Regions from separate parts of the Pimelobacter sp. 30-1 genome, predicted to be linked through region 1. Evidence: predicted binding sites of a transcription regulator. Region 1 holds the regulator's gene; the other holds the start of a gene.
The links. The regulator HrcA, encoded in region 1, represses chaperone genes, less so after heat shock. The targets are predictions, from matches to a motif close to TTGGCACTCGNNNNNNNCGAGTGCCAA.
Positions count from the first base shown of each region.

Region 2: groES (co-chaperone GroES) is a predicted target of HrcA. The motif match lies at 3,620-3,646, and genes of this name have one in related genera.

Region 1 covers NZ_NHTS01000012.1:68,026-78,252, forward strand. Annotated here, with positions in the region: gene CCO04_RS24720 (RNA polymerase sigma factor) at 1-266, shown strand, start outside; gene CCO04_RS24725 (SigE family RNA polymerase sigma factor) at 327-905, shown strand; gene CCO04_RS24730 (hypothetical protein) at 902-1,864, shown strand; gene CCO04_RS24735 (Gmad2 immunoglobulin-like domain-containing protein) at 1,896-2,804, shown strand; gene CCO04_RS24740 (winged helix DNA-binding domain-containing protein) at 2,801-3,853, shown strand; gene CCO04_RS24745 (16S rRNA (uracil(1498)-N(3))-methyltransferase) at 3,859-4,602, opposite strand; gene dnaJ (molecular chaperone DnaJ) at 4,605-5,774, opposite strand; gene hrcA (heat-inducible transcriptional repressor HrcA) at 5,788-6,819, opposite strand; gene CCO04_RS24760 (hypothetical protein) at 6,980-7,744, shown strand; gene CCO04_RS24765 (MBL fold metallo-hydrolase) at 7,800-8,579, shown strand; gene CCO04_RS24770 (hypothetical protein) at 8,640-9,158, shown strand; gene CCO04_RS24775 (DUF3097 domain-containing protein) at 9,170-10,012, shown strand; gene CCO04_RS24780 (DUF6752 domain-containing protein) at 10,101-10,227, opposite strand, start outside.
Region 2 covers NZ_NHTS01000003.1:28,035-38,261, forward strand. Annotated here, with positions in the region: gene CCO04_RS05360 (GNAT family N-acetyltransferase) at 1-454, opposite strand, end outside; gene CCO04_RS05365 (YciI family protein) at 545-847, shown strand; gene CCO04_RS05370 (hypothetical protein) at 852-1,430, shown strand; gene groL (chaperonin GroEL) at 1,496-3,121, opposite strand; gene groES (co-chaperone GroES) at 3,214-3,507, opposite strand; gene CCO04_RS05385 (class I SAM-dependent methyltransferase) at 3,675-4,850, shown strand; gene CCO04_RS05390 (oxygenase MpaB family protein) at 4,861-5,745, opposite strand; gene tsaD (tRNA (adenosine(37)-N6)-threonylcarbamoyltransferase complex transferase subunit TsaD) at 5,750-6,811, opposite strand; gene rimI (ribosomal protein S18-alanine N-acetyltransferase) at 6,808-7,275, opposite strand; gene tsaB (tRNA (adenosine(37)-N6)-threonylcarbamoyltransferase complex dimerization subunit type 1 TsaB) at 7,272-7,931, opposite strand; gene CCO04_RS05410 (family 16 glycosylhydrolase) at 7,952-9,106, opposite strand; gene tsaE (tRNA (adenosine(37)-N6)-threonylcarbamoyltransferase complex ATPase subunit type 1 TsaE) at 9,262-10,182, opposite strand; gene CCO04_RS05420 (alpha/beta fold hydrolase) at 10,185-10,227, opposite strand, start outside.

The sequences.
Region 1 (10,227 bases):
CCCAGCTCATCGCCGAGGCCGGCGCCGTCCAGCCCGACCACCTGTGGGTGCACGAGGGCGACCTTCTCGTCCAGGCGTTCCGGGCGCTCACCCGGCGCCAGCAGCTCGTGCTGTGGGCGATCGAGGTCGAGGGCCGCCCGCCGCGCGACCTCACCACGCTCCTGGGCTGCGACGCGGCGGCCGTCTCGGCCGTCGCCTACCGGGCCCGCCGCCGGCTCCGGGACCTCTACTTCGAGCAGCTGGTGGAGACGCCCCAGGCCGGGTGACCTGCGTCGCAGCCGGAAAAGGCGTGTCAACCGGCACGCGGTGTGGTGCGTGGAACTACCGTGACGATCCATGCGGTGCTCGGCGCTCCCTACCTCCCTGCCGAGGCGGAGCGACCCGTCGTGACGGACGTCGACCTCGCGATCGAGCGCCTCTACCTGGACCACTGGCACCAGCTGGTCCGGCTCTCGGTGCTGCTCGTGCGCGACACCGGCCAGGCCGAGGAGATCACCCAGGACGCCTTCGTCGAGCTGCACCGGCGCTGGGGGCGCCTCGACGACCCTGACCGGGCGCTGGCCTACCTGCGCCAGACCGTGGTCAACCGGTCCCGCTCGGCGCTGCGCCACCGCGGCGTCGTCCAGCGGCACCTCGCCCGCCAGCACGTCGTCGACCTGGCGCCGGCGGCCGACGAGCCCGTGCTCGCCGACAGCCGGCGCCAGCTCGTGCTCGACGCGCTCCAGCGGCTCCCCCGGCGCCAGCGCGAGGTGCTCGCGCTGCGCTACTACCTCGAGCTCTCCGAGGCCGAGATCGCCGAGACCCTCGGCATCAGCCGCGGCGCGGTCAAGAGCCACGCCTCCCGCGGCTCGGCGGCGCTGCGCCCCTTGCTCGAAGCCCGCGACCTGAAGGGAGGCGACCGATGAGCCCCGACGAGGACGCCCAGCTCCGCGCCCTGTTCTCCGACGCCGTCGCCGACGTCGACCCGCACGACCGGCTCGGCGAGATCCGGCGCCGTACGTCCCAGCGGCCCCGGCGCAGCCGGCGCCGTCCGCTCCTCGTGGTCCTCGGCGCCGGTACGGCGACCGCGGCCGTCGTCGCCATCACGGCCCTGGCCGCCGACTTCCGCGACGACCGCGACGCCCCGGCCGCGTCCGGTCCCACGGAGTACCCCGGCGCCGTCTACTTCGTCTCCGAGACCTCCGTGGGCGCGCGGCTCTTCCGCGAGTTCCAGCCACTGCCCGCCACCGACGACATCGCGGTGCGCACGCTCGACGCCCTCCAGCAGATGGAGGTCGACGCGGGCCCGGTCGACAACGACTACGACACCGGGTGGCCCGACGGCTCCTTCACCGCGGTCAGCGTCGACCAGACCAGCATCACCGTCCAGGTCGGCGCGGTCGCGCTGAGCGCGCCCGCCGACGTCCCCGCCGACACCGCGGCGCTCGGCGTCCAGCAGGCGGTGCACACCGCCGATGCCGCGGTCGGCCAGCCGCTGCCGGTCACCTTCGAGCACGCCGGCGCCCCGGTCACCGAGCTGCTCGGGACCAAGGTGGAGCAGCCCGCCCTCCGCAACACCCGGGTCGAGGCGCCGGTCAACATCAACGACCCCGTCGAGGGCCTCGAGGTCGGCGACGTCCTCGCCGTCCGGGGTCAGGTCACGCCGGTCTCCGCCGAGCGCGCCGACACCGTCGCCTGGGAGGTGCACGACGCGACCGGCGCCACCCAGGTGGCCGGCACCACGCCGGTCACCGAGTTCGCCTGGCAGATGACGCTCGAGGTCGGCAACCTGGCACGGGGGCGCTACACCCTCGTCGTGTGGCCCGACGTCGACGACGAGGCCGTGGCGGGCGCGATCGACACGCGGAGCTTCGTCCTCCGCTGACCTGGCCACGGCACACGAAAGGATCGGGACCATGACCTCCGCCCTTCCCCGCACCCTCGCCACCCTCGGCGGCGCCGTGCTCGCGCTCGGCCTGCTCGCCGGCTGCGGCGACGACGAGCCCGCGGCCGAGTCGCCGGCCACGCCGTCGTCCAGCGCGCCGACGTCGCCCTCGGCCACCGACGGGACCGACGCGCCGAGCGAGGTGCCCACGAGCGGCGACCCCAGCGCGATCCCGGTCTACTACGTCGCCAAGACGCCCCAGGGCGACCGGCTCTACCGCGAGTTCACCCAGATCTCCGGCGCGGACCGCCTGGTCGCCGCCGCCTCCGCCGTGACCAGCGGCAAGCCGGTCGACCCCGACTACCGCACCACCTGGCCCGGCGGCCGGTTCACCTCGGTGACCAAGACCGCCGACGCGATCGTGGTCGAGGTCCCCGACGCCTCCTGGCTCCAGGCGGGCTCGCTCAGCCCGGCGCAGGCCCGGCTCGCGGTCCAGCAGCTCGTCTACACCCTCCAGGGCACCGCCGGCGCCCGCCTGCCGATCCAGGTCCAGCAGGACGGCAAGCCGGCCCCCACGCTGCTCGGCGTCGACGCCGCCCAGGGCCTCACCGCCGCCCCCGAGCTCGACGTGCTCGCCCTGGTCAACATCACCGAGCCCGCCGAGGGCACCGCCGTCGACGGGAAGTTCACCGCCGAGGGCCGGGCCAGCTCGTTCGAGGCGACGGTGCCGTGGGAGATCCAGGACGCCGCCGGCAAGGTCGTCCAGCAGGGCTTCACCACCGCCGAGGGCTGGGCCGACAAGCTCTACCCGTGGTCGACCGAGGTCGACGTCAGCAAGCTCGCCCCGGGCCGATACACGTTCATCGCCCGCACCGACGACCCGTCGGGCGGCGAGGGCGGCGGCCCGACCGAGGACACCAAGCGGATCACGGTGAAGTGAGGTTCACCCGCGCCCGGCTCAACCGGACGCTCCTCCTGCGCCAGCACCTGCTGGAGCGCACCACGCTGACGCCCGCGGAGATGATCGGGCACCTGGTCGGGCTCCAGGCCCAGGAGACGCTGCCGCCGTACCTGTCGCTGGCGGCGCGGATCGCCGACGTCGACCCGCACGCGGTGAGCGCGGCCATCGAGGACCGCTCCCTCGTCCGGGTGCTCAGCCTGCGCGACACCGTCCACCTGCACCTGCCGGACGACGCGGTGACCCTGCCGGTCTGGGCCGCGCCGGTTCGCGAGCGCGAGATCAAGGCCAGCCAGACGATCGGGTCCGCGCGCGAGGTCGACCGCGCCGCGTTCTCGGCGGCGGTCCACGAGGTCCTCGCCGACGGGCCGCTCCCCCAGCGCCTCCTCGGCGCCGCCCTCGCGGAGCGCTTCCCGGACCACACCGCCACCCAGCTGGGCCAGGTCGCCCGGGTCGCGGAGGTCCTCGCCCAGCTCCCGCCGCGCGGCTGCTGGAAGCCGACCGGCTCGACCGCGGTCGCCTACGACCTCGCCGACCGCTGGACCGGCCTGCCCCTGGCCGAGCCGGACGTGCCGGCGATCGTGCGCCGGTTCCTGCGCGCCTACGGCCCCGGCACCGCGGCCGACGTCACGGCCTGGTCCGGGATCACCCGGCTGGGGCCGGTCGTCAAGGCGATGGACGACCTCGAGGTGCACGAGGACGAGGACGGCAAGGTGCTCTACGACGTCGCCGGCGCGCCGGTCGCCGACGAGGACGCCCCGGCGCCGGTCCGCCTGTTCGGCACCTACGACAACCTGTGGCTCTCCCACGCCTCCCGCGACCGGGTGATGGAGCCCGAGCACCGGCGGCTGTGGATGGGCGTCAACGGCGCGCAGGCCATGTCAGTCCACGTCGACGGCTGGTTCACCGGGCTGTGGCGGGCCGAGGAGGGCCGGGTCGTCCTGGTCGAGATGGTCCGCGAGCTGACCCGCGCCGAGCGGGCCGGGCTGGACGAGGAGATCGCCCGGGTCGAGGCGCTGCTCGCCCGCTGAGCGGCTCAGCCGCCCCAGCGGGGCGTGCGGACCAGGAGGGCGGCGACGGCGGCGACGCCGGCGGTCGACGTACGGAGGACCTCGGTGCCCATCCGCACCGACACCGCGCCGGCCTCGACGAACCGGGCCACCTCGTCCTCGCTCAGCCCGCCCTCGGGGCCGACCACGACGAGCAGCTCGCCGTCGTCGGGCAGGGCGAGCGCGCCGAGCGGCTCGGTGGCGTCCTCGTGGAGCACGATCGCCACGTCGGCGTCGACCACCAGGGCGGCGACCTCGTCGGTGCTCGCCAGCGGGACCACCTCGGGGTGCCACGCGCGCCGGGACTGCTTGGCCGCCTCGCGCGCCGTGGCCTGCCACTTGGCCAGCGACTTCGCGGCGCGCTCGCCCTTCCAGACCGCGACGCTGCGCGCCGCCGCCCAGGGGACGATCCGGGCCACGCCGATCTCGGTGAGCACCTCGACCGCCAGCTCGCCGCGCTCGCCCTTGGGCAGCGCCTGGACCACGGTGACCCGTGGCCGCGGCTCGGCGTGGTCGGTGACCTCGGTGACGACGGCGGTGAAGGTGCGCTTGGTCGTCGCGCTCACCTCGGCGGTCGCCACCCGGCCCCAGCCGTCGGCGAGCTGGAGCGCCTCGCCCACCCGCAGCCGCCGTACGACGACCGCGTGGTGGGCCTCGTCGCCCTCGACGAGGACCTCGTCACCGGCGCGGACCGCCTCGAGCGAGGGCACCAGGTGCTGCGGGAGGGTCATGCTCAGTGTGCGGTGAACGCGTCGCGGAGCCGGCCGAAGACGGACTTGTGCGGCGGCCGGACGTCGCCGGTCGGCTGCTCCTCGCCGCGGATGGCGGCCAGCTCGCGCAGCAGCTCCTCCTGGCGCGGGTCGAGGCGCGAGGGGGTCTCGACGGCGATGGTGACGCCGAGGTCGCCGCGCCCGCCGCGCAGGCCGGGGACGCCGCGGCCGCGCAGCACGACCTGGTGACCCGACTGGGTGCCGGCCGGGACGCCGAGCTCGAAGGAGGTCTCGACCCCGGAATCCGCGCCGCTCTCGAGGTCGGCCTCGAGCGTGGGCAGGGTGAGCGTCGTCCCGAGGGCGGCGGCGGTCATCGGCACCGAGACCGTGCAGTGCAGGTCGTTGCCGTGGCGCTCGAACACCTCGTGGGCGGCGACGTGGATCTCGACGTAGAGGTCACCCGCGGGGCCGCCGCCGGGGCCGACCTCGCCCTGCTCGCTGAGCTGGACCCGGGTGCCGTTGTCGACGCCGGCCGGGATCTTGACGGTGAGGGTACGACGCGAGCGGACCCGCCCGTCGCCCGCGCACTCGCGGCACGGGTCGGGGATGATCGTGCCGAAGCCGCGGCAGGCCGCGCAGGGCCGCAGCGTGCGGATCTCGCCGAGGAACGAGCGCTGCACGTGGGCGACCTCGCCCATGCCGTGGCAGGTCTCGCAGGGCACCGGGTGGGTGCCGGCCGCGGTGCCCTCGCCGCTGCAGGTCGAGCAGCGCACGGCGGTGTCGACCTTGAGCTCGCGGGAGACGCCGAACGCGGCCTCGGCCAGCTCGACCTCGAGCCGGATCAGGGCGTCCTGGCCCCGGCGTACCCGCGGACGGGGGCCCCGGCCGGCCGCCTGGGCGCCGCCGGCCCCGCCGAAGAAGGCGTCCATGATGTCGGTGAACGAGAAGCCCGCGCCCTGGCCGCCGAAGCCGCCGCCGCCGAACATGTCGCCGCCGCGGTCGTACGCCGCCCGCTTCTGCGGGTCGGAGAGCACCTCGTAGGCAGCGGTGACCTGCTTGAAGCGCTCCTGGCTCTCCGGGTCGGGGTTGACGTCCGGGTGCAGCTGCCGGGCCAGCTTGCGGTAGGCCTTCTTGATGGTGTCGGCGTCCGCCTCGCGGTCGACGCCCAGCAGCTCGTAGGGGTCCTGGCTCACGTGTGTTGCTCTCTCAGCTCTCGTCGAGGATGCGCGAGACGTAGCGCGCCACCGCGCGCACCGCCGCCATCGTTCCTGGGTAGTCCATGCGGGTGGGGCCGACGATGCCGAGCGCCGCCAGCGCGTCGTCGGGGCCGTAGCCGGTCGCGACGACGCTGGTCGAGGCCAGCTCCTCGAAGGGGCCCTCGGCGCCGATGCGCACCGTGACCGCGCCGCCGCTCGTCGCCTCGCCGAGCAGCTTGAGCAGCACGACGTGCTCTTCGATCGCCTCGAGCAGCGGGCGCACCGAGGTCTCGAAGCTGTCGCCGAAGCGGGCGAGGTTGGCGGTGCCACCCACGATCACGCGCTCGTCGGAGCGGTGGTCGCTCATCGCCTCGACCAGCGCCTCGACCACCACGGTCGCCGCGGCCGACGGGGCCGGCGCGCGGCCGTCGTCGGTGGGCTTGACGAGCGCGTCGAGCGCGGTCGCGGCCTCGGCGATCACCTCGCCGGTGGCGGCGAGGTTGACCCGCGAGCGGAGCGCGGCCAGCTCGTCGTCGGCCAGCGCCGCCTCGAGCTCGACCACGCGCTGCTCGACCCGGCCCGAGCTGAGGATGAGCACCAGCAGCAGGCGGGTCGGGGTGAGCGCGACGATCTCGACGTGGCGCACCGTCGAGCGCGACAGCGTCGGGTACTGCACGACCGCGACCTGGCGGGTCAGCTGGGCCAGCAGCCGCACGGAGCGGTGCACGACGTCGTCGAGGTCGACGGCGCCGTCGAGGAAGCTCGCGATCGCGCGGCGCTCGGCGGAGGTGGTCGGCTTGACCGTGGAGAGCCGGTCGACGAAGAGCCGGTAGCCCTTGTCGGTCGGCACCCGGCCCGCGCTCGTGTGCGGCTGGTGGAGGTAGCCCTCCTCCTCCAGCGCGGCCATGTCGTTGCGGATCGTCGCCGGCGAGACGTTGAGGTGGTGCCGCTCGACGAGCGTCTTGGAGCCCACGGGCTCCTCGGTCGCCACGTAGTCCTCGACGATCGCACGCAGCACGGCGAGCCTGCGCTCCTCCTGCATGCCACCTCCTGGATCCGTCGCCCGGAGCACCACTTGGCACTCCACCGCAGTGAGTGCCAATGCTACCGCCGCGGTCCACGAAAGGACGGACCCTGGCCACCGGAGGTTGCGTAGGTTAGGCTCACCTAAGCAAGCACGAACGACGGCGAAGGAGCGGCACGTGACCCTCGACCCCGGGACCCACACCGAGACCACCCGGCTCGACGCCCAGCGGCTCGCGGCCGCGGCGCGCAGCATCCTCGCCTGCCCGCGCGACGTGCAGCTCGTCGTCGACGGGATCGACGACGTCACCGACGGTCTCGACCAGGACCGCCTGGAGATGCAGGACCACAGCGGCCGCCCGGTCTTCAGCTGCCCGGCCGGCTCCGCGCTCGCCCTGGCCGCCACCGACCGCCGCGGCGCCCTGCTCACCCTCGGCAGCGGCCTGGGCCCCGAGGGCTCCGCCGACCGCGACGCCACCCTGACCCTCTCCGGGCGCCTGGACGCGGTCGGGCTCGAGCAGTGCGAGTGCTGCGACGAGGTCCGGATGCGGATCGCGCTGCACCTCGACTTCGTCCTCCTCACCCGCACCGGCCTCCCGGCCGTGGCGCCCGGCGCACCGGAGGCCGTTCGGATCCGGGTGCCGCTCGGGGCCTTCACCTCCCCCGACCACGACCTCAACCGCGGCTTCCTCCAGCGCTCGACCGAGCACGCCAACCTGTGCCACCAGGACGAGCTGCGCCGCGCCATCGCCACCCTCACCCAGACCCGCCTCGGCGAGGTCCTCGGCGTCCACCTGGCCGGCCTGCGCCCCGACGGCGTCACCCTCCAGTGGGTCGACCCCACCGGCGCCCACACCACCGACCTCCACTTCCCCCGCCCCGCCGCCTCCACCCAGGAGCTCGGCGAGATGCTCCGCTCCGAGCTCCACGCCGGACTCTGCTGACCGCCGAGGGCGCAGGGTTCCGGCCCCGAAGGCGCAGGGTCGATACGGTGGGGACGTGCCGGCATTCACCGAGGTAGCGGACCGGGTCTGGGTCCGCCGCGTCCCCTCGTACGACGTCAACCTGGTCGTCGTCGGAGGTGAGCGCGGCCTCGTCGTGGTCGACACCCTCGCCAGCGCCGCGGAGGCGCGGGCCGCGATCGCCGCGATCGGCGACCTCGGCGCAGGTCAGGTCGTCGCGGTGGTCAACACCCACGACCACTTCGACCACGTGCTCGGCAACGGCACCTTCCGCGACCGGTACGACGGCATCCCGGTCCACGCGACCGAGGAGGCTGCCGCCCGGACCGACCCCGTGGCCCCGCCCGCCGACACCACCTTCGCCAGCGCCGCCGTGATCGACCTCGGCGACCGCCAGCTCGAGCTCGCCCACCTGGGCCGCGGGCACACCGCGGGCGACCTCGTCGTCCGGGTGCCGGACGCCGACGTGCTGCTCGCCGGCGACCTGGTCGAGGAGTCGGCGCCGCCGGCCATGGGCGGCGACTGCTACCCGCTGGACTGGCCGGCCACGCTCGACCTCGTGCTGGGGCTGACCACGCCGGGCACGGTCGTCGTACCGGGGCACGGGAAGGTGGTCGACCGCCGCTTCGTCGAGGACCAGTGCGACGACCTGCGTGCGGTCGCCGAGACGATCCGCGACCTGGCCACACGGGGGGTGCCGGAGGCCGAGGCCGTCGCGGCGGCGGAGTGGCCCTATCCGGCCGAGGCGCTGCACCACGCGATCCCGCGCGGCTACGCGCAGCTGCCCCCGGTCCGCCGGCAGCTCCCGCTGGCCTGAGCGCGTGCCGGTCCCGGGAACAGCACCCCGGAGACCGCCGGAACCGCCTAGGGTGCGTCCATGGCAGCGGTCGTGATCGGTCACGTGGGCGGTGAGATCGCCGTGCCGGGCGAGGTGTGCGTCAAGACCGGCATCCGCACCCGCGAGTTCGTCGTCCTCCGCGGCAGCACGACGCCGCCCTGGGTGAACGTGCTGATCGTCTTCACCGTCATCGGCTGGCTGTGGGCCAGCAGCATGGCCGCCCGGCGCTACCGGGTCGAGGTGCCGTTCCTGCACCGCCACTGGGACCGCTGGCGGCGGATCCGCCGGACCGCCGTGCTGGTCGCGCTGATCGGTGTGATCCTGGCCTGCTGGGCGTCCGTGGCCGGCATCCCCCACTCGGCCGCCTTCCTCAGCCTCACCGTCGGGGGCATCGCCCTCGGCATCGGCAACAGCCTGCTCAACACCGTCGGCCTCACCCAGCGGGGCGACCTCCTGCTGCTGACCCGCGTCCACCCCGACGCGGTCGTCGCGATCCGGGCGGGACTGAGCGCCGCACGCCGCGTGTCCCAGCCCGGCACGGGGGCCCGCTCGACCTAGGGTGGTTCGTCGTGGATCGCTATGGGACCGACGTGCTGTCAGGCGACTGGAAGGTCCCCAAGCGGGGCCGGGCCGTGGAGACACCCGCCGACCTCGGCCTCGTGGTCGAGGAGGTCACCACCGACTGGTGCGGCGAGATCGTCGCCGTCGACCGCGACCTCGACACGGTGACCCTCGAGGACCGCCGGATGAAGCGGCGTACGTTCCCGCTGGGCACCGGATTCCTGCTGGAGGGCAAGCCGGTCATCCTGGTCCCGCCCGTCACCAACGCCGGCCCGGTCAAGCCGACCCGTACCGCCAGCGGCTCGATCGCCGTCCACGACGCCAAGGCCCGCGTGGCCCGGGCGAGCCGGATCTTCGTCGAGGGCCGGCACGACGCCGAGCTGGTCGAGAAGGTCTGGGGCGACGACCTGCGCATCGAGGGCGTGGTCGTGGAGTACCTCGGCGGTGTCGACGACCTCGCCGACCACCTGCGCGACTTCAAGCCCGCGCCCAACCGGCGCGTCGGCGTCCTCGTCGACCACCTGGTGCCGGGCTCGAAGGAGAGCCGGATCGCGCAGAACATCATGAAGTCGCCGGTCGGCAAGGACGTGCTGATCGTCGGCCACCCGTTCATCGACATCTGGGAGGCGGTCAAGCCGTCGCGGCTCGGGTTCGAGACGTGGCCGAAGGTGCCCAAGGGCATCGACTGGAAGAAGGGCACCTGCCAGCAGCTCGGCTGGCCGCACCGCGACCAGGCCGACATCGCGCGGGCATGGAAGCACATCCTCGGCGGCGTCCGGGGGTTCCAGGACCTCGACCCGGCCCTGCTCGGGCGGGTCGAGGAGCTGATCGACTTCGTGACCCAGGCCTGACCATCCGATTGTCAGACCACCTTGCGGTTTGGGACCAAACCTGGCCGAAACGGGCCGCGGGGCTGCGGTTTCTGCCCCATCACCAGCCCTAGAGGCCGGTCCGGAACCGCCCCAGCACCTCGTCGACCCGCGCCTGGTCCCGCGCCTCGATCGGGATCAACAGCTCGGTCACCACGTCAGTCAGCTCGGCGATGCGCCGGTTGAGCTGACGGTTC
Region 2 (10,227 bases), on a different contig from region 1:
CGGCCGCCCGGGCCCGCTCGGTGGGGGTGAACGGCGGCTCGCGGCGGATCTGGATGGTGGTGGACTCCCCCACCGCCATCTCGAGCACGTCCTCGGTGCCGGTGCTGGGCGCGACCGCGGCGTCGAAGAGGTGGGCGGCGACCTCGGGGAAGGTGGCCGGCTGGGCGATGATCGAGCGGACCGCCTCGACGTACCGGGTCGGCTGGTCCTCGAGCGCGGCCGCGGTCGCGGGGACGGCGGAGACCGTGACCCCGCCCGCCTTGTCGATGAGCGCGTGCAGCTCGGCGCTCGTCCAGCCCTCGGGGACCTGCAGGACGAGCTCGTCGGTGACGCTCGCCGCGTCCGGGAAGACCTGGACGGTCTGGATGTTGACGCCCGCGCGGCCGCACGCCGCGGCCAGCTGGGCCAGGGCGCCGGGGCGATCGGGCAGTCCGGCACGGACTCTCCAGAGCATGTGCCCACTATGCCGGAGAGATGTGTCGGAAGGGGATCCCCCAGATTTCGGCTGATGACATGCTCCGGTCGCCGTGCGAGGGTGAGAGCCATGCCGAGCTGGGTCTACCTGCTGCACCCGCCCCGCACGGGGTTCGTCGCCACCATCACCGAGGACGAGGCGGCGCTCATGCACGCGCACGCCGACTACCTCGCCGCTCTGCTCGACCAGGGCGTGCTGGTGCTGGCCGGGCCGACGCTCGGCGAGACCAACACCGGGATCACCGTCTTCGAGGCCGACGACGAGGACGCCGCCCGCGCAGTCATGCTCGCCGACCCGGCCGTCACCGGCGGCCTGATGACCCCCGAGCTGCGCCCGATGCGGGTGCGCTTCCTGCGCGGACGCGAGGACTGATCCGGTGCGCCGCCCCATCCGTACGACGCTCGGCGTGGCGCTCACCGGCGCCCTCGCGCTCACCCTCGCCGTCCCGGCCACCGCGCCGGCGCCGGCGGGCGCCGAGGTCCGCAGGTTCGCCGACAAGGCGGCCGAGAACCCCGACGCGATCCGCACCGTCCGGGTCGACCACGGGCTCTACAACGTCCGGTTGCGGGTCAACGCCGGCGAGCTCGCGCACAACTACCACTGGTACCTCGACACGGTCCCGAGCCGCCCCGGCCCCGAGTACGTCGCCGTGGTGATCGGCGAGGTCGAGAGCTTCGCGGTGCACAGCGTGCCCGGCTGGCTCGCCGGCCCCGGCGGCGGGCCGCGCGGCACCGGTCCGCTGCGCTGCCAGGGCCGGGTCGACTTCGACGTCGACCGGCAGCGGGTGACGTTCACGATCCCCCGCCGGTGCCTGCGGGAGAACCCGGCCGCGACCGGACAGCCGGCCCGGGTCCGGGTCGGCCTGGAGGCCTGGCCCGACTTCGGCCCCGCCCAGGACCGCTTCCCGAAGCGGCACCGGTTCAGCGACTGGGTACGCCGCGGCCCGGTGCACTAGGCCCAAAAAGCCGGAGACCCGGCTCGTCGCAACGAGCCGGGCCTCCGCGATGGTGCAGGTGGGCCTCAGTGGCCGTGCCCGTGACCGTGGCCGTGACCGGCCGCCTCGGGCTCCTCCTCCTCGGGCTTGTCGACGACCAGGACCTCGGTCGTCAGCAGCATGCCCGCGACGGAGACCGCGTTGGCCAGGGCCGACCGGGTCACCTTGACCGGGTCGATGACGCCCTGGGCGACGAGGTCGCCGAACTCGCCGGTGGCGGCGTTGTAGCCGTTGCCGACACCGAGCTCGCGCACCTTGTTGGTGACGACATAGCCGTTCTCGCCGCCGTTCTCGGCGATCCAGCGCAGCGGCTCGTCGACGGCCTTGCGGACGATGCGGACACCGAACGCCTCGTCACCGGTCAGGCCGAGGTCGCCCTCGAGCGCCGCCGCAGCGTGGATGATCGCCGAGCCACCGCCGGGAACGATGCCCTCCTCGATCGCGGCGCGCGTCGCGGAGACGGCGTCCTCGATCCGGTGCTTCTTCTCCTTGAGCTCGACCTCGGTGTGCGCGCCGACCTTGATCACCACGACGCCGCCGGAGAGCTTGGCCAGCCGCTCCTGGAGCTTCTCGGTGTCCCAGTCGGAGTCGGAGACCTCGATCTCCTTCTTGATCTGCTCGACGCGACCCGCCACCTCGGTGTCGTCGCCGGCACCGTCGATGATCGTGGTGTTGTCCTTGGTGACCACGATGCGGCGGGCCTGGCCCAGCACGTCGAGACCGACCTGGTCGAGCTTGAGGCCGACCTCGGGCGAGATGACCTGGCCGCCGGTGAGGACCGCGATGTCCTGGAGCATCGCCTTGCGGCGGTCACCGAAGGCCGGGGCCTTGACGGCGACGGCGTTGAAGGTGCCGCGGATCTTGTTGACGACCAGCGTCGACAGCGCCTCGCCCTCGACGTCCTCGGAGAGGATGAAGAGCGGCTTGCCGGCCTGGATGACCTTCTCCAGCAGGGGCAGCAGGTCGGCGATCGCCGAGATCTTGCCCTGGTGGATGAGGATGTAGGGGTCGTCGAGCACGGCTTCCTGGCGCTCGGCATCGGTGACGAAGTAGGCCGAGATGTAGCCCTTGTCGAACTGCATGCCCTCGGTGAACTCGAGCTCGGTCGAGGGGGTATTGGACTCCTCGACCGTGATCACGCCGTCCTTGCCGACCTTGCCGAAGGCCTCGGCGAGGAGCTCGCCGATGTGGCTGTCACGCGAGGAGACGGTCGCCACGGAGGCGATGTCCTTGGCGTCCTCGACCTCGCGGGCGGCGGCCTTGAGCGCGTCGCCCACGGCACCGGCCGCGGCGTCCATGCCCCGCTTGAGGCCCATCGGGTTCACGCCGGCCGCGACCGCGCGCAGGCCCTCGTGGACCAGCGCCTGGGCGAGCACGGTCGCGGTCGTCGTACCGTCACCGGCGACGTCGTTGGTCTTGGTCGCGACCTCCTTGGTGAGCTGGGCACCGAGGTTCTCGAACGGGTCGTCGAGCTCGACGTCACGCGCGACGGTGACACCGTCGTTGGTGATGGTCGGCGCGCCCCACTTCTTGTCGAGGACGACGTAGCGGCCCTTGGGGCCGAGCGTCACCTTGACGGTGTTGGCGAGGGCGTCGACGCCCCGCTCGAGCGCGCGACGGGCGTGCTCGTCGAACTCCAGGATCTTGGGCACTGCTTACTCCTTGGGTGTGGAAAGCCGAACGCCCGGGACGCCGCTCGCACCGGCAGGCGGTGCGGGACGTCCCGGGCGGCGTGAAGCTCGGATCAGGCCAGAACCGCGAGGACGTCGCGGGCCGAGAGGATGAGGTACTCCTGGCCGGCGTACTTGACCTCGGTGCCGCCGTACTTGCTGTAGATGACCTTGTCACCCACGGCGACGTCGAGCGGGACGCGGTTGCCGTTGTCGTCGATGCGGCCGGGACCGATCACGAGGACCTCGCCCTCCTGGGGCTTCTCCTTGGCCGTGTCAGGGATGACCAGGCCAGAGGCGGTGGTCTGCTCCGCCTCGAGAGGCTTGACGACGATCCGGTCCTCGAGCGGCTTGATGTTGACCGACACGATGTCGACCTCCACTTTCTGAGCTGACGGGTGCTGCTGACTCTTTGGGGCGAGGCCGGGAAGGACCCCGACCTGCATTGGCACTCTCGGTTCGAGTGTGCCAATGACGAAACTAGCACTCTCCGCAAGGGAGTGCCAGGCCCGGCCCCGGCTGACAGGATCAGGGGGTGGACCTCGACGACTTCCGGTGGCTGCTGACCGACGAGGGCCAGGCCCTGCTCACCGAGGCCACCGCCCTGGTCGGTTCCGGGGCCACCGCCCTGGCGGCCGGCTCCGCCCTGCGTCGTACGACGACGCCGGAGCGGGCCGCGACGGCGCTGACCCAGGTCGACCTGCGCGCCCGCGCGCACGCCAAGTTCGGTGACCTGGCCGCGCGGATGTACTTCACCCCCGACGCCCTGGAGCAGGCGACCCGGCTCCGGGTCGCCCAGCACCGGGCCGGGCGCGCGGCCGCGTTCGGCGCCCGCACCCTGATCGACCTCGGCTGCGGCATCGGCGGCGACCTGCTCGCGGCCGCCCGGGCCGGGATGGTCTGCGCGGGCGTGGACCTCGACCCGGTCCGGGTCGCGGTGGCCGAGGCCAACCTCGCCGCGCTGGGCCTGCCCGGCGCGGTCCAGGTGGCCGACGCCACCGAGATCGACCACCGCGGCTTCGACCTCGCCTACGCCGACCCGGCCCGTCGTACGGGCGCGGGGCGCAGCTTCCGGGTCGACGACTGGACGCCGCCGTGGTCGTGGGTCGAGACGCTGCTGGCGCGCGATGCGTGCGTCAAGGTCGCCCCCGGCATCCCCCACACGCTCGTGCCCGACGGCGTCGAGGCCGAGTGGGTCAGCGACGAAGGTGAGGTCAAGGAGGCCGCGCTGTGGGCCGGCCGCACCGCGACCGTACGACGGCGCGCCACCGTGATCGGCACCGGCGGCCTCGCCACGATCACCGACGAGGACGACCCCGGCGCCGACGCGGTCGGGGTCGCGCCGGTGGGTGCCTTCCTCTACGAGCCCGACGGCGCGGTGATCCGGGCGGGTCTGGTCACCGCGGTCGCCGCAGGCGTCGGGGGCGCGCTCATCGACCCGAAGATCGCCTACGTCACCGCGGAGGCGTCGTACCGGACGCCGTTCGCGCGGGCCTACCGCGTGGTCGAGGAGCTGCCCTACCGCGAGAAGCAGCTCAAGGCCGCGCTGCGCGAGCGCGGGATCGGGCGGCTGACCATCAAGAAGCGCGGCGTGGACGTCGTACCGGAGGCGCTGCGCAAGCGCCTCGCGCTCCAGGGCGACGCCGAGGCGACCGTCGTGCTGACCCGGGTCGCGGGCGAGGGCACGGCGCTGCTGGTCGAGCCGTTCTAGGGCGCGGGAACTAGTCGGGCAGGTCCATCGTGCGCCCGCCGCGGGCCAGCACCGCCCGCTCGCTGCGGATCACGGTCTTGTGCAGGTCGGCGTTGTCGCCCCGCCGCACCCGGTCCGGTACGACGTGCCGCGAGGTCCGCGCGAAGGTCGTGGCCCCGCGCCACGCGACGGCGTGGGCCGGCGTCCAGGGCAGGCCGTAGAGGCGGCGTACCTCGGGCGGGAGCATGCCGACGACGAGCAGGTTGGTCACCGTGACGCCGGGGCGGGCGACGAGCGGGACGGGCATGTCGCGGGCGATCGCGCGGCCCACGGCGCGGGCCTCGGCGGTGAGGTGCATCCGGCCGGAGGTGTACCAGTCGCGCATCCACTGCTCGAAGGCCGCCGCGGTCTCGGGCGCCACCGAGCGCGGCATGCCGAAGAGCTCGCCGAAGCGCACCCAGTCGGCCCAGAGGTCCTCCTTCTCCTTCGCAAGGAGAGGCCGCACGAGGGTCTCGAAGGCGACCCGGGAGGAGTCGGCGAGCATGGCCATCGTCCAGAGCATGAGCTCGGGGTCGAAGGCGTCGTAGGGCGTCCCGCGGGAGAACTCGCCCTCGTCCTGGGTGAGCTCGCCGCGCACCCGGGTGTGCAGGTCGTGCACCGCAGCGAGCAGCCGGTCGGCCTCGGCGCGCGGGGCGAAGAAGACCGTCTCGAAGGCCAGCGCAGTGCGGGCCAGGCGCTCGAAGGGGCGCTCCTTGGCGAGCGTCGACTGCGAGGTGCCGACGTAGGGCACGGGGTGGGTGGCGCCGATGATGAGCGCGCGCTGGCCGTAGGTCTGCCCGACCGCGCGGTGGGACTGGACGAAGCGCAGCATCGAGCCCTCGGGGAAGTACCCGTCGTCGACCCGCGCCGCGTCCATCGCCTCAGCCTGCCAGGACCTCGGTCACCGGGAGGCTCGAATCGGCCGGGAGGTCCAGCGGGGACGGCGTCCGCCCGCGCTCGACCATGGTGGCGCCGAGCGCGGCGACCATCGCGCCGTTGTCGGTGCACAGGCCGGGGCGTGGCACCCGGACCCGGATGCCGAGCTTGCCGGCGCGCTCCTCGGCGAGCACCCGCAGCCGGGAGTTGGCTGCGACTCCGCCACCGATCATGAGGTCCTCGATGCCTTCGGCGCTCGCGGCGTCGAGCGCCTTGCGGACCAGGACGTCGCAGACCGCCTCCTGGAAGGACGCCGCCACGTCGGCCACCGGGACCGGTTCGCCGGAGCGCTCGCGGGCCTCGACCCAGCGGGCGACCGCGGTCTTGAGCCCGGAGAACGAGAAGTCGAAGCGGTGCCGCTCCAGGTCGCGCCGGCTGGTCAGCCCGCGCGGGAAGTCGATCGCGACCTGGTTGCCCTCGCGGGCCGCCTTGTCGATGTGGGGGCCACCCGGGAAGGGCAGGCCGAGCAGGCGGGCGACCTTGTCGAAGGCCTCACCGGCCGCGTCGTCGATGGTGGCGCCGAGCGGGTCGACGCCGCCTTCGTACCCGGTGATGTCGGTGACGCGGAGCAGGCTGGAGTGGCCGCCCGAGACGAGCAGCGCGAGCGACGGCTCGGGCAGCGGTCCGTGCTCGAGCTGGTCGACGGCGACGTGGGCGGCGAGGTGGTTGACGCCGTAGATCGGCTTGCCGAGCGAGAGCGCGAGCGCCTTGGCCGAGGCGACGCCGACGAGCAGCGCGCCGGCGAGGCCGGGACCGTGGGTGACCGCGATCGCATCGACGTCGCGCAGCGTGATGCCGGCGGTGTCGCACGCGCGCTGGATGGTGGGGACCATCGCCTCCAGGTGCGCCCGGCTGGCGACCTCGGGGACGACGCCGCCGAAGCGTGCGTGCTGCTCGACGCTGCTGGCGACCGCGTCGGCGAGGAGCGTGTGACCGCGAACGATCCCGACGCCGGTCTCGTCGCACGAGGTCTCGATGCCGAGGACCAGGGGTTCGTCGCGGGTCATGGGTCCATTGTGACGGGTGTGCTGAGCACCAGTGCGGTGGTCCCGTCGCGGTAGTAGCGGGGGCGGCGTCCGAGCTCGGCGAAGCCGTGCCGCTCGTAGAAGGTGCGGGCGATGATGTTGTCCTCGCGGACCTCCAGCAGCAGCCGGGTCGCGCCGCGCTCGCCGGCCACCGCGTGGGTGGCGGCGAGGAGGGCGCCGGCCACACCGGAGCGCCGCCGCTCCTCCGGTACGGCGATCCGCTGGAGCTCCGCGTCGACGTCGACGACGCTCACCACCGCGTAGCCCAGGAAATCCGCAGCGCCGCCGTCCGCGGACGAGCGGGCGACGAGCAGCGCCATGGTCGGCACCAGGCCGCCGACGGCCTCGCGCAGCAGGTTCGGCGACCACGGGTCGAGGGGGAAGGCCTCCGCCTCCAGCGCGGCGATCTCCGCGATGTCGTCGACGCCGGCCGGGCCGATGTTCACCGCGGCGACGGCTCGTCGGCGAGGACCGCCTTGGGCGCCCGCGGGATCTCGGCGTCGGGACGGCGCAGGTAGAGCGGCTCCGGCGCCAGGACGGCGAACCGGCCGGCCACGACACCGCGCGCGAGCCAGGCGGCGCTGGGCCGCTGCGGCCCGCGGGACTCCGGGAACGCCTCGGGGTAGAGGGTCGCGCCCTCCCCCACGACCGGGCGGTCGCTGGCGAGGGCGGCCGGCCGATCGACGACCGGCTCGTCCTGGCGCACCGCCCCGGCGTCGTACGACGCGAGGTAGACCTCCTTGCGCCGGGCGTCCGTCGCGACCAGGAAGTCGCCGTCCACGGCGCCGGTCTCGACCGCCTCGAGCGCGAGCGGGTCGAGCGAGCAGACCCCGTGCACCGGAACGTCGAGCACGTGCGCCATGGTCCGCGCGGTGACCAGCCCGACCCGCAGCCCGGTGAACGGGCCGGGGCCGACGCCGACGGCGATGCCGGTCAGGTCGTCCGGGCTCGCGCCCACCTCGGCGAGCACCTGGGCGATGAGCGGCGCGAGCTGCTCCCCGTGGCGCATGCTGCTGGTGGCCGTCGCCTCGGCGACGACGTCCGTGCCGTCGTGAAGGGCGACGGTGACCGTCGGGGAGGCGGTGTCGAACGCGAGCAGCACGCACCGAGCCTAGTTGAGGCTCAGGACCAGGCCTTGACCCAGTCGACGACGAGCGTCGAGGTGTCGGGCATCTTGTCGGTACGGGTGTTCCAGCCCAGGCCCCACACCTGGGTGAGGACCAGGTAGAACGGCTTGTCGAACGGCTGCGCCCCGGTCATCCCGGTCGGCGTCCAGCGGTGGCTGTAGCAGAGCCGGCCGTCGTAGTAGAAGCGCATGATCTTGGGCGTCCACTCGACCGCGTAGTTGTGGAAGGCCGTGCTCGCCGTGGGCATCCGGCAGGAGTAGCCCGAGCTGAGCTGGGTGTTCTCGCCGGCGTAGTGCACCGACGGGTAGACGTTGGCCGGCAGCCCGCTGAACCACTCGGCGATGTCGACCTCGCCCGAGCCGGGCCAGCGGCCGTACGCCTGGTCCTGCGGGTAGAGCCAGAACGCGGAGTGCGAACCGGCGATCCCCGACTCGGCGGGCATCTTGAGCCGGGCCTCGAAACGCCCGTAGGTCTGGGTGAACTTCGAGCGGGTGGCGACCGTGGAGACCTCGGCGTTGGTCGTGAACGACCCGTAGGGGCTGCGGCAGAGGAACTCCGTCGGCAGGATCGTGGACGTCAGCCGCAGCAGGCCGCCGCCGACCCGGACCGTGCGCTCGTTGTCGACGTAGCAGCCCTTGCTGCCGCCGTACATGCCGCTGAAGGAGGTCTGCTGGACCATCCACCGGCTGCGGTCGAGCGCGTCGCCGTCGAACTCGTCGTAGAAGCTGCACGCGTAGTAGCCGCCCTCGGCGCGCTGGGGGCGGCTGCCGCAGGTGTCGACCGGGGCGCGCTCGGGCGTCGGTACGACGGCGGGCGCCACGTCGCGCTTGTGGCTCACCCGGCCGGCCGCCTTGACCCGGTAGGTGCGGGCCGTCGCGGGGCGGGCGAGGACGATCTTGAACGTGCCCTTCTTGGTCGCCCGGCGCTGGGCGACCGTGGCCCAGCTCGCGCGCCGCCGCTCCTGCAGCCGGACGACAGCCCGGGCGCGGGTACGGCCGGCGAAGACGACCGTGGAGCTGCGCGCCACCGGCTTCGTCAGCACGGGGCGCTCCGGGCGCTCCGGCGCGGCACCCGCCGTCTCGGCGGTGACGGGCGCGAACAGCGCACCCGCACAGATCAGTGCCGTCAGCGCGGCCTTCAGTCCCCCCATGGAACTTCCCCTCCAGAAAGTTTGAACCCTCGCTCTGGAGACTAGGAAGAATGCGCATCCTTACGGCACGGGTGTGCGATCCGACTCACACGGGCTCGATGGGACTAGCCCGAGCAGGACCGGTCCCCGAACGAAGGGACGGAGGTCCCGGGACTTCAGCCCAGGTCGGCCAGGACCACACCGAGCCAGCGCAGGCCGACGGGGTCGAGCTCGACGACGCGCGGATCGGCCTCGGGGTCGACGTCGGTGCGCGCGGTGGCCCGGGCGATCCGGATCTCGAGCCGGTCGTCGGAGAGGCTCTCGGCGACGCCGGTCCCCCACTCCACGACGGTGACGGCCTCGTCGAGGTCGGTGTCGAGGTCGAGGTCGTCGAGCTCGGCCTGACCGCCGAGGCGGTAGGCGTCGACGTGGACGAGCGCCGGTCCGTCGCTGAGGGAGGGGTGCACCCGGGCGATGACGAACGTCGGCGAGGTGATCCCGCCGCGCACGCCCAGGCCCTCGCCGAGGCCCTGGGTGAAGGTGGTCTTGCCGGCCCCGAGCTCACCGCTGAGGACGAGCACGTCGCCCGCGCGCAGGTGGCCCGCGACCCGGCGGCCCAGGTCGCGCATGGACTCGGCACTGGGGACGTCGACGGCGACCGGGACCGGCCGCGCCATCTCGACGTACGGCGCGTGACGGGCCGTCTGCACGAAGCCCATGTCGCGCCAGAAGCCCACGGTGCGCGGCAGCTCCTCGCGCGCCAGGATCACCGCCCTGGTCGCGCCCGCCCGGCCGGCCGCGCGCAGCCCGGCCCGGACCAGCTCGCGCGCGAAGCCGCGGCCCTGGGCGGCAGGGTCGATGCCGAAGCGGCGCAGGTAGACCGCGTCGCCGACGGGGTCGAGGACGACCGCGCCGACCGGCTTGCCGTCGGCGCGCACGAGCAGTCCGCCGCCGGGCGCCAGCATCGCGGCGATCGACTCCTCGGTCTCGGCGAGTGCCTCGGTGGGCGGGTCGAGCGCGGGGCGCGCGGCGAACGCGGCCCGGACGACGGCCAGGACGTCGGCGGCGGCCTCGGGGCCGACGCGCGTGGTCTCCACGGTCACCGGGCTGCTGCCCTCGCGGTGGCGGCGGTGATGAGCTGG